2 regions of the Bradyrhizobium sp. TM233 genome follow, and region 2 is predicted to be linked to the other one. Evidence: riboswitches for the same ligand, from Rfam matches in the RefSeq annotation. Region 2 holds a riboswitch; the other holds the start of a gene.
The links. A riboswitch is a leader RNA that binds a small molecule or an ion and turns the genes downstream of it on or off. The one in region 2 is predicted to bind cobalamin.
Positions count from the first base shown of each region.

Region 1: linked by a shared signal. The riboswitch ahead of AABA86_RS19970 (TonB-dependent receptor) and the one ahead of AABA86_RS15765 (DUF1636 family protein) in region 2 are both predicted to bind cobalamin.

Region 1 covers NZ_BTIG01000008.1:400,044-406,493, reverse strand. Annotated here, with positions in the region: gene AABA86_RS19975 (hypothetical protein) at 2-583, opposite strand; gene AABA86_RS19970 (TonB-dependent receptor) at 648-2,885, opposite strand; cobalamin riboswitch at 3,000-3,213, opposite strand; gene AABA86_RS19965 (hypothetical protein) at 3,257-3,520, opposite strand; gene AABA86_RS19960 (hypothetical protein) at 3,633-3,842, opposite strand; gene AABA86_RS19955 (hypothetical protein) at 3,982-4,158, opposite strand; gene AABA86_RS19950 (adenylate/guanylate cyclase domain-containing protein) at 4,283-6,019, opposite strand; gene AABA86_RS19945 (lytic transglycosylase domain-containing protein) at 6,338-6,450, shown strand, end outside.
Region 2 covers NZ_BTIG01000007.1:216,818-223,267, reverse strand. Annotated here, with positions in the region: gene AABA86_RS15775 (cobyric acid synthase) at 1-1,345, opposite strand, end outside; gene cobO (cob(I)yrinic acid a,c-diamide adenosyltransferase) at 1,351-1,986, opposite strand; cobalamin riboswitch at 2,027-2,246, shown strand; gene AABA86_RS15765 (DUF1636 family protein) at 2,341-2,715, shown strand; gene cobW (cobalamin biosynthesis protein CobW) at 2,712-3,746, shown strand; gene cobN (cobaltochelatase subunit CobN) at 3,746-6,450, shown strand, end outside.

The sequences.
Region 1 (6,450 bases), on a different contig from region 2:
CTCAGGCCGACATCGCTCGCTTGCGTCCGGCCGGGTCGACCAGACGGACGATCTCGCAGACGGCGACGAGGCCGGCGAGCCAGACGGCGCAGGTCAGAGCGATGCGCGTCACGATGGCGGCGGTGAAGGCGCCCTCGCCGCCCAGCAACGGCGTCGCGGCGAGCAGCGCGAGCTCATAGACGGCGTAGGCGGCGACGAGCGTGATCGCCAGCGCCAGCGGCGTGCGGCCCTGCGGCAGCAGGCCGAGCACCGCCGAAGCTGCCGCGGTCGCCAGAAGCGCAGCAGCGCCGATGGCAAAGCCCCAGGCGATCGTGCCGGCGTCAACGGGATAATGCAGCACGCCGAAACCGATGGTCTGGTTGACGAGCCAGGTCCCGGTGACGACGAGCAGCGCCGGCCGCTGCGGCAGCATCGCCGCGGCAACGACGGCGAAGGCCGCAAACGGCGTGGCACAGGCGAACGCAAAGCTTGCGAGCGCGCACGAGGCCGTCAGCAGCACGAAGCAGAACATCGGCGCAAGGCGCGGCGCGACCGGGTGAAGCCGGAAGCGGTCGCCGTGAGACGGCAGGATGCTGAGGGCCATGGTTGTATCTCCTTCTCTTTCGGATGCTGGTCCATTTGCGGGCGTGTGACAGCCCTGGCGAAAATCAGAACGTTGCGCCGGCCTTGAGCAGATAGGTGCGGCCAGGCAACGGATAGGCGCTGAAGCGGCCGTCCGTGAAGGTGCTCGCGATCGCATAGTCGTAGTAGAGGGCATTCAGCACATTGTTGACGCTGAGAGACCAGAAGTAGCGCTCATACCGGCCGCTGAGCTTGAGGTCGATGGTGCCGTTGGCGGGGATCGGCTTCTGCGTGCCCGCCTGGTCGTTGTCCATGCGCCTCTCGCTCCAGAAGCGCGCGGTGGCGTCGAGCACCAGATAGTCCTGCCAGATGTTCCAGGTGACACCCGCACTCGCCGTGTAGCGCGACACCAGCGGCACGTCGTTGCCGGCCCAGATGCCTTCGCGGAAGACGGCGCGGGTGTAGGCGATTCCGGAGCGCAACAGCACAGCGTCGTTGACGCGATAGGACAGGCTGGTCTCCGAGCCGTAGCGCCGGGTCGGATCAAGATTGGTGTTGTAAAACAGGACCGGGTTGAAATGGACCTCGTTGGTGAGATCCATCAGATAGAGACTGCTTTGCAGCTGCAGCCCGCCTCCCTTGATCCGCACACCGCCCTCGATGTCCTGCGAGGTCTGGGTCTTGAGCTGGAACGTTTGCGGGATCGCAGCGAAGGTCAAGGGATCGAAGGAAGGCCCAGAGGACAGGCGCTCGTCGACATCAGGCGTGCGGAACGCGCGCGCGCCGCGGCCGAACAGCGAAACCTGGTCGTTGAGGCGATGCTCGGCCCCGAGATGCAGCGCGTATTGGGTCTCGTTGCTCGTCAGCGGCAGCGCCCCGATGTCGGCGTTGAACGGCGCGGCCGGGTCGAAATTGTCGCGTGCCGCAAGACTGACGTTCTGCACCCGCGCGCCGTAGGAGATGTCGGTCGTGGGCGCTATCCCCAATGTGTGCTGGAAATAACCCGCAACCGTCTCCTGCCGGAGGTCGTAATTGTGCCAGGGGGCGAGCCCCTGCCCGGCGCCGCGGTTCTGCTCAAAGCTCGCGTCGTAATAGTCGATGCCGGTCAGGAGTTGCGACGGCATGCCGAGCAGCAGGCTCTTCACGCTGAGCCGCGGCGTGATCGACCATGTCGTCAGGTGGGAACCGACATAGGTCGACGTGAAGAAGGCCGGAACCGGCGTCGGGGTGGAGAAGAACGCACTCTGCTGCTTCTTGTCGCGCACGCCGCCATCGACGATGAGATCGACGCCGTTGACCAGGGTCTTGGTGAAGCCCGCGGTCGCACCAAAACCCTGCTGGTTGGCGTAGTTGAAGGGCGTGCTGGTCCCTCGCCGGTTGGCCCTGAGCTCGTCGAGGCCGATCGAGGGATCGACGGTGCGGCCGCCCGGCAGCCGCAGCTCCTGATTGTCGCCGGTGACGGTGAGAAAGGCCGTCAGGCCCGGCGTGGTGTAGTTGAGATTGCCGACGCCGTTCTGCTGCGAATAACGATTGTTGTCGCGATAACCATCGGTCCTGACCGTGTTGCCATAGAACGAGGTCGACCACGGACCGGCATTGAGCGAGGTCGAAACGTTGCCGAGTCTGGTGTTGAATGAGCCGAAGCCGGCCTCGATGCGCGCGGTCACGGGCGGTCCGCCGACACCATTTTTGGTGACGATGTTGATCACACCGCCGACCGCGTTGTCGCCATAGAGCACCGCGCCGGAATTGCCGCGCGTCACCTCGATGCGCTCGATGGAATTGAGCGGGATGGTGGAGAGGTCCACCTGCGCCATGTCGACGTCGTTCAGCCGCCGGCCGTTGACCAGCACCAGCGTGTTGGCAGTAGCAAAGGCGCCGAAGCCACGCAGGTCCACGCTGGTCTTGGCGCCGATCTGGCCGCCATAGAACGTCGTGATCTGGGCCCCCGGCGTCTGCGTCGCGATGATCTCGGCAAGCGTCTGCGATGGCGCATGCGCGATATCCGCGGCCGTGATGACGGTCGTGGCGGCCCCGACGATGCCGCCGGTGCCGGCGGCAGCCTCGCCGCCGGAGCCGGATGAGCCGGCGCCATTGCCTGCCGGCGCGACATTCGTCCTCACCCCCTGCCGAGCCGCCTCGCCGTCACCGATCGCCCTGGCGCGCGTGCGGTTCTGATCGTCGGGCCTGGTCACCTCGATCGGCGGCAATTGCTCGGCAAGCGCCTGCTGGGCGAAGGCGGAGGACAGATCGAGCGAAGGGAAGGAAACGGATGCGAGCAGGCCGACGCTGAGGCGCCTGGCAGCAGGGACAAGACGGGACACAATGGTAACCTCGGTATGACGTCAGTGGCACGTCACAGCGAACGAGATTTCACGGCAGAGCGATGGATTGCTCCGGTGAAGCCAATGTCTGTACTCCCCGACCGACATCTTCGCGTGTGACCACGGCTGACGGCAGGTCTCCTGGCTCGCGGGTCGTGACCTTGCGTCGCCTTCCCAGGACCGAGTTTCCCAGTGGCATGAGACGAAAGATTCACCGCTTACAGTTGCGGGGGCAGCCGTGGCGTTGAGACAATCCCGGCGTTGGGACAATCCCGCACCACATTCCCTTTTGATCTCCATGAGGAGAACCGTCGCCGATCATTTACGAGCCGTTCGCCCCGGGAGTCAATCGACCGTTGGGTGCCGGCCGCTCAGGTCCGCCCGCGCACACGTTGCGCCTGGGCCCAGGCGACAGCGACATCGCGGGGCGGAACATCGACGCGCTTGATCGGGGTCAATTCGCCGGAAGCCGAGACGATCGCGGTCTCCTCGCGCCGGCAGCGCGTGCAGACGAAGCGGACCTCGTGCGGAGACGCCGTCCAGCTCGACCGCTTCACGTTGGCTGCCATCGGCCAGGCATCGCAATGCGAGCACGACACCAGAAATCGGCCGGGATCGAGCATACCCATTTCCATCGGACTCCGCGTCCTGCCACTTGCTTCAATGATTGACCCATGTGAATCGTTCCGGTGCCCAGGCACCGTCCATTCCACGGGTTGCATCCCCGCAAGGCAGAAGGCGGTGCGCTCAGCGCGCGCCCTTGAGGGTGCAGGAGGTCGTGCAGGTGACCGTGGTGCCGCGATCGCACGATTTGCAGGCATTGACGCACTGGTTCATGTCGCGGGGGTTATAGCTGTAGTTCCGCATCGGGCAGGTCGGCGTCGAGCCGGTGATGTCCTGCTCCTGGTCGCAGGCCGCCGTCATGAGCGCGAATATGATCACGGCAACGAGGCGCATGTGATTGCCCTGTCAAACATGGCAAATGACACTCGCGAGGTGCGCTGCATTGCAGCGAACCCCGGCCTTTCCACCACGAGCGATCGCTCGCGAGCGTCAAGGATGCGCGCCAAACATTAAGAACGGATTGCAGCTGGCGTCAGGCCGCAGCCTTGGTCGCGATCGCCTGCCGCATGTCCACCGCCAGCTGTCGGTATTGTTCCGAGAGTTTCAGATAGAACTCGCGCTTGGTGCTGTCGGTGGCGAGCTTGGCGATCAGCTCGCATTCGGCGGTGAGCGTCTCGAACCGTTCCAGCCTGTCCTGAAGTTCTGTCATCGGCGTGTCCCCGTCAAACGCCTCAAGGACATCCAACCTAAGCCCGGGAAATAGGTCACGGCGAACATCGTTATCGAGTAGAAACGTTTTTTCCGGACAGGGCGAGCTGGCGCAACAAAAACGGCTATTTCTGCTCCAGCCGCCAGGCGCCGTCCCACCCCTCTTCCGGCGGCTTGGCCTCGAGCTGCGCGATGCGGCCGAGCATCGTGCGCGAGGGGCCGTCGCCGGGGACGGCTTCGAGCGCGGCGTTGAAGGCGGCGCGCGCCTCGTCGAAGCGGCGGGCCCGATAGGCGGCGAGCGCTTCGGCATAATGCGTGCGCAGGCTGTCCTGCGCGCCGGTGAGTGCGCCCGCCCGCGCCATCACCTCGAAGATCGGCTGCGGCGCGCTCTGGCCCGCGACCGCCAGACGATCGATCTCGCGCAATTCGAGCCCCGCTCCGATCGCGTCAGCAGTTGCCTGCGAGATCAGGATGCGGGTTCCGTAGACCTTGTTGACGGCCTCCAGCCGCGAGGCCAGGTTCACGGCGTCGCCCATCACGGTGAAGCTCATCATCAGCTCGGAGCCGATGCTGCCGGTCAGGACCTCGCCGGTGGCGATGCCGATCCGCAGGTCACACGGCGCCGGCATGGCGCGGATGCCGAGCAGGTCGGGCAGCTGCTTCTGCAGCGCGGGCACCTGGTCGACCATCTCGGTTGCGGCGATGCCGGCCAGGAGCGCCTGCTCGTCCTCCTCGATGAAGGGCGGCCCCCAATAGGACATGATGGCGTCGCCGATATATTTGTCGATGATGCCGCGATTACCCCTGATCGGTCCGGACATCACCGTGAAATAGTGGTTCATCACCCTGACGAGGCCGCGCGGGGTCATGCCCTCGCTCATCGAGGTGAAGCCGCTCATGTCGCAGAACATGATGGTCATGACCCGGCGCTCGCCGTCGATCGCGACCTCGGGCCGGTCGATCAGCCCCTGCACCACCTTGGGATCGATGTAGCGGCCAAAGGTCTCGCGGATGCGCTCGTTGTGCCTGAGCTGCTCGGTCATGCGGTTGAAAGCCGCGGCGAGCTCGCCGATCTCGTCCTGCGTGGAGACGGTGATGGTCTTGTCGAAGCGGCCGGCCTCGACCTCGCGGGTGCCGGCGAGCAGCAGCCGCACCGGGCGCGTGATGCCGCTGGACACCAGGAGCGCAAAGGCAAAGCCGACGATCGCCGCGAGCAACGTCACGATGCCAGAGACGATGATCGCTTGGTGCTGATGGCCGACCACCTGCGACGTGCTGGCGAAGACCTGCTTGAGCATGTCGGCCCGGATCGCATCGATCTTCTGGTTGAACTGGTCGCGCAGCGCGTCGATATGCTCGAGCGTGATGCGCGCTTCCGCCATCTGCTGTGCGTCGATCTGGTTGAGGAGTTTCGCGTGGCTCTCCTTCTGATCGCGGCGCAGCTCGCCGACGGCGGTCTCGATGCGGGTCTCGATCCGTGCCAGCGCGGCGTTGTCGGAAGGAGTCCTGGGGTCGTCTATGATCGCGTTGATCAGCTTGCGCGCGCGCTCGGCCTCCTCCTCGATCTTGCGGTCGGCGTCCTCGAACTCGCGAAGGCGCGCCGCATAGGCCGCCTCGTCCGAGGACGCCTGCATCTTCGTCATGATCATCCGCCGCAGCGCCACCGATCGCTCCAGCGAGCGGATGTTGACGCGCGCGAGATCGCCATAGGCCGGGATGTAGCGGTTGGTCAGCTCGTCGAGCAGGACGCCGACCTGGCTCGACATCACCATCGACAGGATCGAGGTGACCAGCATCAGGACGATCAATCCGAGGGCGATACCGACGATCTTGCGCCTGATCGACTGGTTGAAAATCGGCATAGCTGCAGGGACAAAGGCCAAAGGGACGGAGCAAGGGAACTCCATACACCGGATCTTGTTGCGGGAACACGCGCAATCTGGTTCCTCCTGGCGCCCAGGACCATGGCCGGTCGTCGCGCGAGCCCGGATCGTTAACAAAGGTTAAAGGATCTGCCCCCCAGCGGAAGTTCCCCTCGTCACATCCGTATTTTGCCGCATTGTTGCGACAGCGTGAGGAATGCGAAACGATGCCGTGGCATCGTTCTCGATGTCGTTGATTCTCAAGCCGCATGTCGTCGCGGACCTTGGTTTGTAGTGGTTTCGCAGGGGGACCATGGGATGAACCAGTGCCTACGCTCGCTCGCGTGTCTCGTTGCCGTGGCCGCAATGGCCCTGCTTCCCACCGAGCTTTCGGCGAAGAGCAGCCACAAATCGTCGGCGCCGAAGAAGTC
Region 2 (6,450 bases):
CTGCGGGAATGTCGAGCTTGGCCAGATACGCCTTGCGGAAATCATCCGACGTGAACAGGCCGTGCAGATAGCTGCCCTGCACGCGGCCATCGCGCGAGATCGCGCCTTCGGGCTCGCCGTCCAGTGTCGCGAACGGACGTGCACGATCGGGCCCATCGGTCCGGCCGATGTGGATTTCGTACGCCTCGATCGGCTGATCCGTGGCGGCATGCACAGCCGTAACTCGCGTCAGCGTCTTCTGCGGGCTCATCACCGTTTCCACATCCAGCAGCCCAAGGCCTGCCGTGTCGCCTGCGGGGCCTTCGATGCCTTCGGGATCGGCGACGCTGCGGCCGAGCATCTGATAGCCGCCGCAGAGGCCGAGCACATGGCCACCCCTGCGGTGATGCGCGAGCAGATCGATGTCCCAGCCTTGCGCGCGCAGGAAGGCGAGATCGCCGCGGGTCGATTTTGAGCCGGGAATGATGACGAGACGCGCGTCCCCTGGGATGGCTTCGCCGGGGCGCACCATCACGAGATCGACGCCCGCCTCGAGCTTGAGCGGATCGAGATCGTCGAAATTGGCGATCCGCGACAGCGCCAGGCAGGCGATCTTGCACTGGCCCGGCTTGCGCGCGTCGCTCAGGCCCAGCGCGTCCTCAGCCGGCAGCTCGCCGGCGCGGGCGAACCAGGGCAGCACGCCAAGGCCGCGCCATGCGGTCTTTTGCTCGATCAGCCTGTAGCCGTCATCGAACAGGGTGGGATCGCCGCGGAACTTGTTGATGACGAAACCCCGGATCATCGCGGCGTCGTCGGGGTCGATCACCGTCTTGATGCCGACCAGCTGGGCGATGACGCCGCCGCGGTCGATGTCGCCGATCAGCACGACCGGCACGTCGGCCCTGCGCGCAAAGCCCATATTGGCGATATCGGATTTGCGCAAATTGACCTCGGCCGGACTGCCGGCGCCTTCGACCAGCACCAGATCGGCGCGCGCCTTCAGCCGCTCAAAGCTCTCCAGCACCGCGCCCATCAGCGAGGGCTTCATCGCGGCATAGTCACGCGCGCGCGCAGTCGCGATGCGCTTTCCGTGGACGATCACCTGCGCGCCGACATCGGTCTCGGGCTTCAGCAGCACGGGGTTCATGTCGGTGTGCGGTTCGACACCGGCGGCGAGCGCCTGCAGCGCCTGGGCACGGCCGATCTCGCCGCCGTCGACGGTGACGGCTGCGTTGTTCGACATGTTCTGCGGCTTGAACGGCAGCACGCGCAGGCCGCGCCGCGTGAAGGCACGCGCAAGGCCTGCGACGATGAGCGACTTGCCCACGTCCGAGCCGGCCCCCTGGATCATCAACGCGCGTGCCATCGAACTCAGAACTCGACGCCGGCCTGCGCCTTGATGCCGGAGCGGAACGGATGTTTCACCAGCGTCATCTCGGTGACGAGATCGGCGATCTCGATCAGCTCGTCCTTGGCGTTGCGCCCGGTGAGGACGACATGCGTCATCGGCGGCTTCGAGGTGGTCAGAAACTCGACGACCTCCGCGATGTCGAGATAGTCGTAGCGCAGCGCGATGTTGATCTCGTCGAGCACGACCATGCGCAAGCTCTCATCGAGGATCAGCTCCTTGGCCTTCTCCCAGCCGGCGCGCGCGGCGGCGATGTCGCGGGCGCGGTCCTGCGTCTCCCAGGTAAAACCTTCACCCATGGCGTGGAACTGGCAGAGGTCGCCGAAATGGCCGGTGAGCAGGCGTCGCTCGCCGGTATCCCAGGCGCCCTTGATGAACTGCACGACCGCACAGGGGAAGCCATGGGCGACGCAGCGGACGATCATGCCGAAGGCCGAGGAGGACTTGCCCTTGCCGGCGCCGGTGTGGACGATGATGAGGCCCTTTTCGCCGCTCTTGGTCGCCATGATCTTGTCGCGGGCGGCCTTCTTCTTCGCCATTTTCGTGGCGTGGCGGGCGTCGGTTTCCTCGGCCGTTTTCGTATCCGGTTCAGGCGTCATCGGTCCCGGTCCTTCGGCTTGACAAGTGGCGGCCACCGGCAAATGGTGGCCCGGCGTTGGTTCCTGTCCTATGACAGGCGAAGAGGGAATGCGATAGGGTCCGAATCGGCAAGATTTGGGTCCAAACTGCAGCCGCCCCCGCGACCGTGACCGGAGAGATGCCCGAAGCCACTGATTCCCGCGGGAATCGGGAAGGCGGGGATCGAAGGGGATAACCCTGCTCCGCAAGCCGGGAGACCTGCCAGCGCGGACGAGTTTTGGACCGGCGGACGGGGTGTTCCGCGACGGGGAAACGGGCCTTCTGAAGAATGGTCCGTGTGCCTCATCGCCTCCCGCTGTTATCTGGAAGAGGCGATGACCGTCACACTTCACGTCTGCATCACCTGCCGCGCCGGCGAGACGCCTGGCGAGGGCGAGGCGACGCCCGGCAAGCGCCTGCATGGGGCGATCCTCGACGCCGGCGTGCCCGAGGGCGTCAATGTGGTTCCCGTCGAATGCCTGTCGGCCTGCAATCAGGGCTGCTCGGTCGCGCTCAGCGCGCCCGGCCGCTGGTCGTATGTCTATGGCCGCCTGTCGGATGCGAATGCGCAGGACGTGGTCGCGGGCGCGGCGGCCTATGCGGCGGCGCCGGATGGTCTCGTGCCCTGGCGCAGCCGGCCGGAAATATTCCGCAAGCAATCGCTTGCCCGCATTCCCCCCATTGCCGTCGTGCCGGAGGCCGCCGAATGAACCCGCTCGCAAAAGTCCCTGTGACGGTGGTCACCGGTTTTCTCGGCTCCGGCAAGACGACGCTGATCCAGCATCTGCTCAGCAATGCCGGCGGCAAGAAGCTCGCGGTGCTCGTGAACGAGTTCGGCAGTGAGGGCGTCGACGGCGAGATCCTGAGATCCTGTGCCGACGCCAATTGCCCGGAAGAGAACATCGTCGAGCTCGCCAATGGCTGCATCTGCTGCACGGTTGCCGACGATTTCATTCCGACCATGGAAAAACTGCTGGCGCGGCCCGTGCGGCCCGATCATATCCTGATCGAGACCTCGGGCCTGGCGCTGCCCAAGCCCCTGCTGAAGGCGTTCGACTGGCCGGAGATCCGCTCGCGCATCACCGTCGACGGTGTGATCGCACTTGCCGATGCCGAGGCTGTGGCGGCCGGCCGCTTCGCGCCCGATCCGGCTGCGGTGGAAGCGCAGCGTGCGGCGGACGAAAATCTCGATCACGAGACGCCGTTGTCGGAGGTGTTCGAAGATCAGATCGCCTGCGCCGATATCGTGCTGCTGACCAAGGCCGATCTCGCGGGGGCGGCGGGACTCGAAGCGGCCAAGGCGGCGATTATTGCCGAGATGCCGCGCCGCGTGCCGATGCTCCCCGTGACCGACGGTGCGATCGATGCGCGCGTCATCCTCGGTCTTGGCGCTGCCGCCGAGAACGATCTTGCCGCGCGTCCCTCGCATCATGACGGCGAGGAGGATCACGAGCACGACGATTTCGCTTCGGTCGTGATCGATCTTCCTGAAGTCGCCGACGTCGATGCGCTGGTCGCATCGGTGCAAAAGCTGGCGCGCGAGCAGAATGTGCTGCGCGCCAAGGGCTATATCGCGGTCGCGGGCAAACCGATGCGGCTGCTGCTGCAGGCCGTCGGCGAGCGCGTGCGCCACCAGTTCGACAAGCCCTGGGGCGCTGGGCTCAGGCAGTCAAAGCTCGTCGTGATCGGCGAGCACGGCGATATCGACGAGGCCGCGATCAGGTCAGGACTTGGTATCTGATGCACGTCGTTTTCCGCGAGAGCCGCGGTCTCGAGGAGACCGCGACGCCAAGGGATATCGGCCAGGACCCGGCCGATCTCGTGGTGCTCTCGTATTCGGATTCCGATCTTGCGGCGTTCGCGGCCGGCTGGCGGCGCGGTCGCGCCAGCCTGCCGACGCTGCGGCTCGCCAATCTTGCGGAGCTGCGTCATCCGCTCTCGGTCGACACCTATATCGAGCGCACGCTGTCGCAGGCGCGCGGCATTCTGGTGCGGCTGATCGGCGGGGAGTCCTACTGGCCGTATGGGCTTGCGGCCCTGCAACAGTTCGCGAAGGACCGTGGCATTGTGCTGGCCGTGCTGCCGGCCGACGGTCGCGACGACACGCGGCTGGATGCTTACTCGACCTTGCCGGTCTCGACGCTGCGCCGGCTCAAGGTGCTCTGCGACACCGGCGGGCCGGTGGCGGCGCAGGCTGCGATCGCGCAGCTCGCTTTGGCCTCGGGCCTCTATGCCGGGCCTGTTATAGGCGAGACGACCGTGCCCGAGATGGGGTTCTACGATCCCGCGCGTGGTGTGATTGCTGCGCCGGCGCATGGCGAGGGGAGGCCGCGCGCACTTGTAACGTTCTATCGCTCGTATCTCACCGCCGCGGACACGGGCCCGGTCGATGCCCTGATCGCAGCGCTGCGCGAGCGCGGCTTTGATGCCTGCGGCGTGTTCGTGACTTCGCTGAAGGCCGCGGGCGTCGCGGATTGGTTGCGCGCGTATCTCGCGCAAAATCCGGCGGCTGCGATCGTCAACGCGACGGCGTTCTCGGCCATGGGCGACGACGGCACCACACCATTCGACGCCGCATCGTGCCCGGTGTTCCAGGTCGCGCTCTCGACGGCCCGGCACGAGGACTGGACGGAGTCGCTGCGCGGCCTCTCGCCCGGCGACCTTGCGATGCATGTGGTGCTGCCCGAGGTCGATGGCCGCCTGTTCGCGGGTGTCGTGAGCTTCAAGTCGGCAGGGCTGCGCGATCCCGATCTGCAATTCTCGCATCTGGCGCACCGGCCCGACGAGAAGCGCGTGACGGCCGTCGCCGCGCGCGTCGCGGCCTGGCGGCGACTGGCGGCGACGCCGGCCGGCGAGAAGCGGCTGGCGCTCGTGCTCTCGAACTATCCGGGCCGTCCGCATCAGATCGCGCATGCGGTCGGTCTCGATGCGCTGGCCTCGGTCGAGGCGCTGGTGTCGGATCTCGCGGAGGCCGGCTTCGATGTTGCGCCGGTCCACACCCTTGGCGAGACGCTGCTCAAGCGGCAACTGACCTGGGACGTTGCCGATTACCGCGCGGCGCTTTCGCGCCTGCCGCAAGTCTTGCAGGATGATCTCGCGCAAGCCTGGGGCGCGCCGGAGGATGATCCGAGCTGCCAGGACGGCGCGTTTCAATTCGCGGCCGTCGCTTGCGGCAAGTCGATCATCGCGGTTCAGCCGGAACGCGGCGATGCGACCACGCGCGATACCGATTATCACGATCTCGCCCGCACGCCGCGCCACGGCTACGTCGCGTTCTATCTCTGGCTCCGGGAGCAGGGCATCGATGCCGTCGTGCACATGGGCGCGCATGGCACGCTGGAATGGCTGCCCGGCAAATCCGTGGCGCTGTCCCCAGCCTGCTGGCCGGAAGCCCTGATCGGCAATCTCCCCGTCATCTATCCCTTCATCGTCAACGATCCCGGCGAGGCCGCGCAGGCGAAACGGCGCATTGGCGCCGTCACCATCGGCCATCTGCCGCCGCCGCTCGCCGCATCCGCGGTGCCGGAAGGCCTGCGCCGGCTCGAACAGCTCCTCGACGAATATTCGACCGCCGATGGTCTCGATCCCGCGCGCCGCCAGCGGCTGATTGCCGCGATCCGCGACGAGGCGCGCGTGGCAGGCCTCGAAGGCGATCTTGGTCTCGATGCATCGGCTGCACCGGCCGAAGCCATTCCGCGGATCGATCGCTTCGTCTGCGACCTCAAGGAAAGCCAGTTCGGCGACGGCCTGCACGTGTTCGGCTGCGGCGCCTGCGGCGAGGCTGAGCGGGATGCGCTTCGTGCCGCACTTGCCGGCAAGCGCGTTGCGCCGGGACCGTCGGGCTCGCCCTATCGCGGCCGTCAGGACGTGCTGCCGACCGGGCGCAATCTCTTTGCGGTCGATCCGCGCGCCGTGCCGACGCCGTCGGCACATGCGCAGGGCATAAAACTCGCCGAAGAACTGCTGCGTCGTCACTTGCAGGATCACGGTGACTGGCCGAAAGGCCTCGTGGTCGATCTCTGGGGCTCGGCGACGATGCGCACCGCCGGCGAGGAGTTCGCCATGGCGCTGCATCTGGCCGGTCTTGCGCCGCGCTGGGATCACGCCTCCGGCCGTGTCACCGGTTACGACATCATCGCGCCGGCCGAACTCGGCCGCCCCCGCATCGACGTCACGCTGCGCGTGTCGGGCCTGTTTCGCGACGTCTTCCCAGGCCTTGCGCAATTGTTCGAGGCCGCCTCCGAAGCGCTTGCGGCGCGCGAGGACGAGGGCGACGAGAATCCGTACCGCCACCGCGCCTCCCGCGTGTTCGCGCCGCGTCCCGGACAATACGGCGTGGGCCTATCCGCGATCCCCGATGCCTTCACGCCCGAGACGCGCGATGCCGCCGGTGAAGCCTGGCTGGCGGCATCGTCCTGGGCGTTCTCGGCCGGCGGCGAGATGCA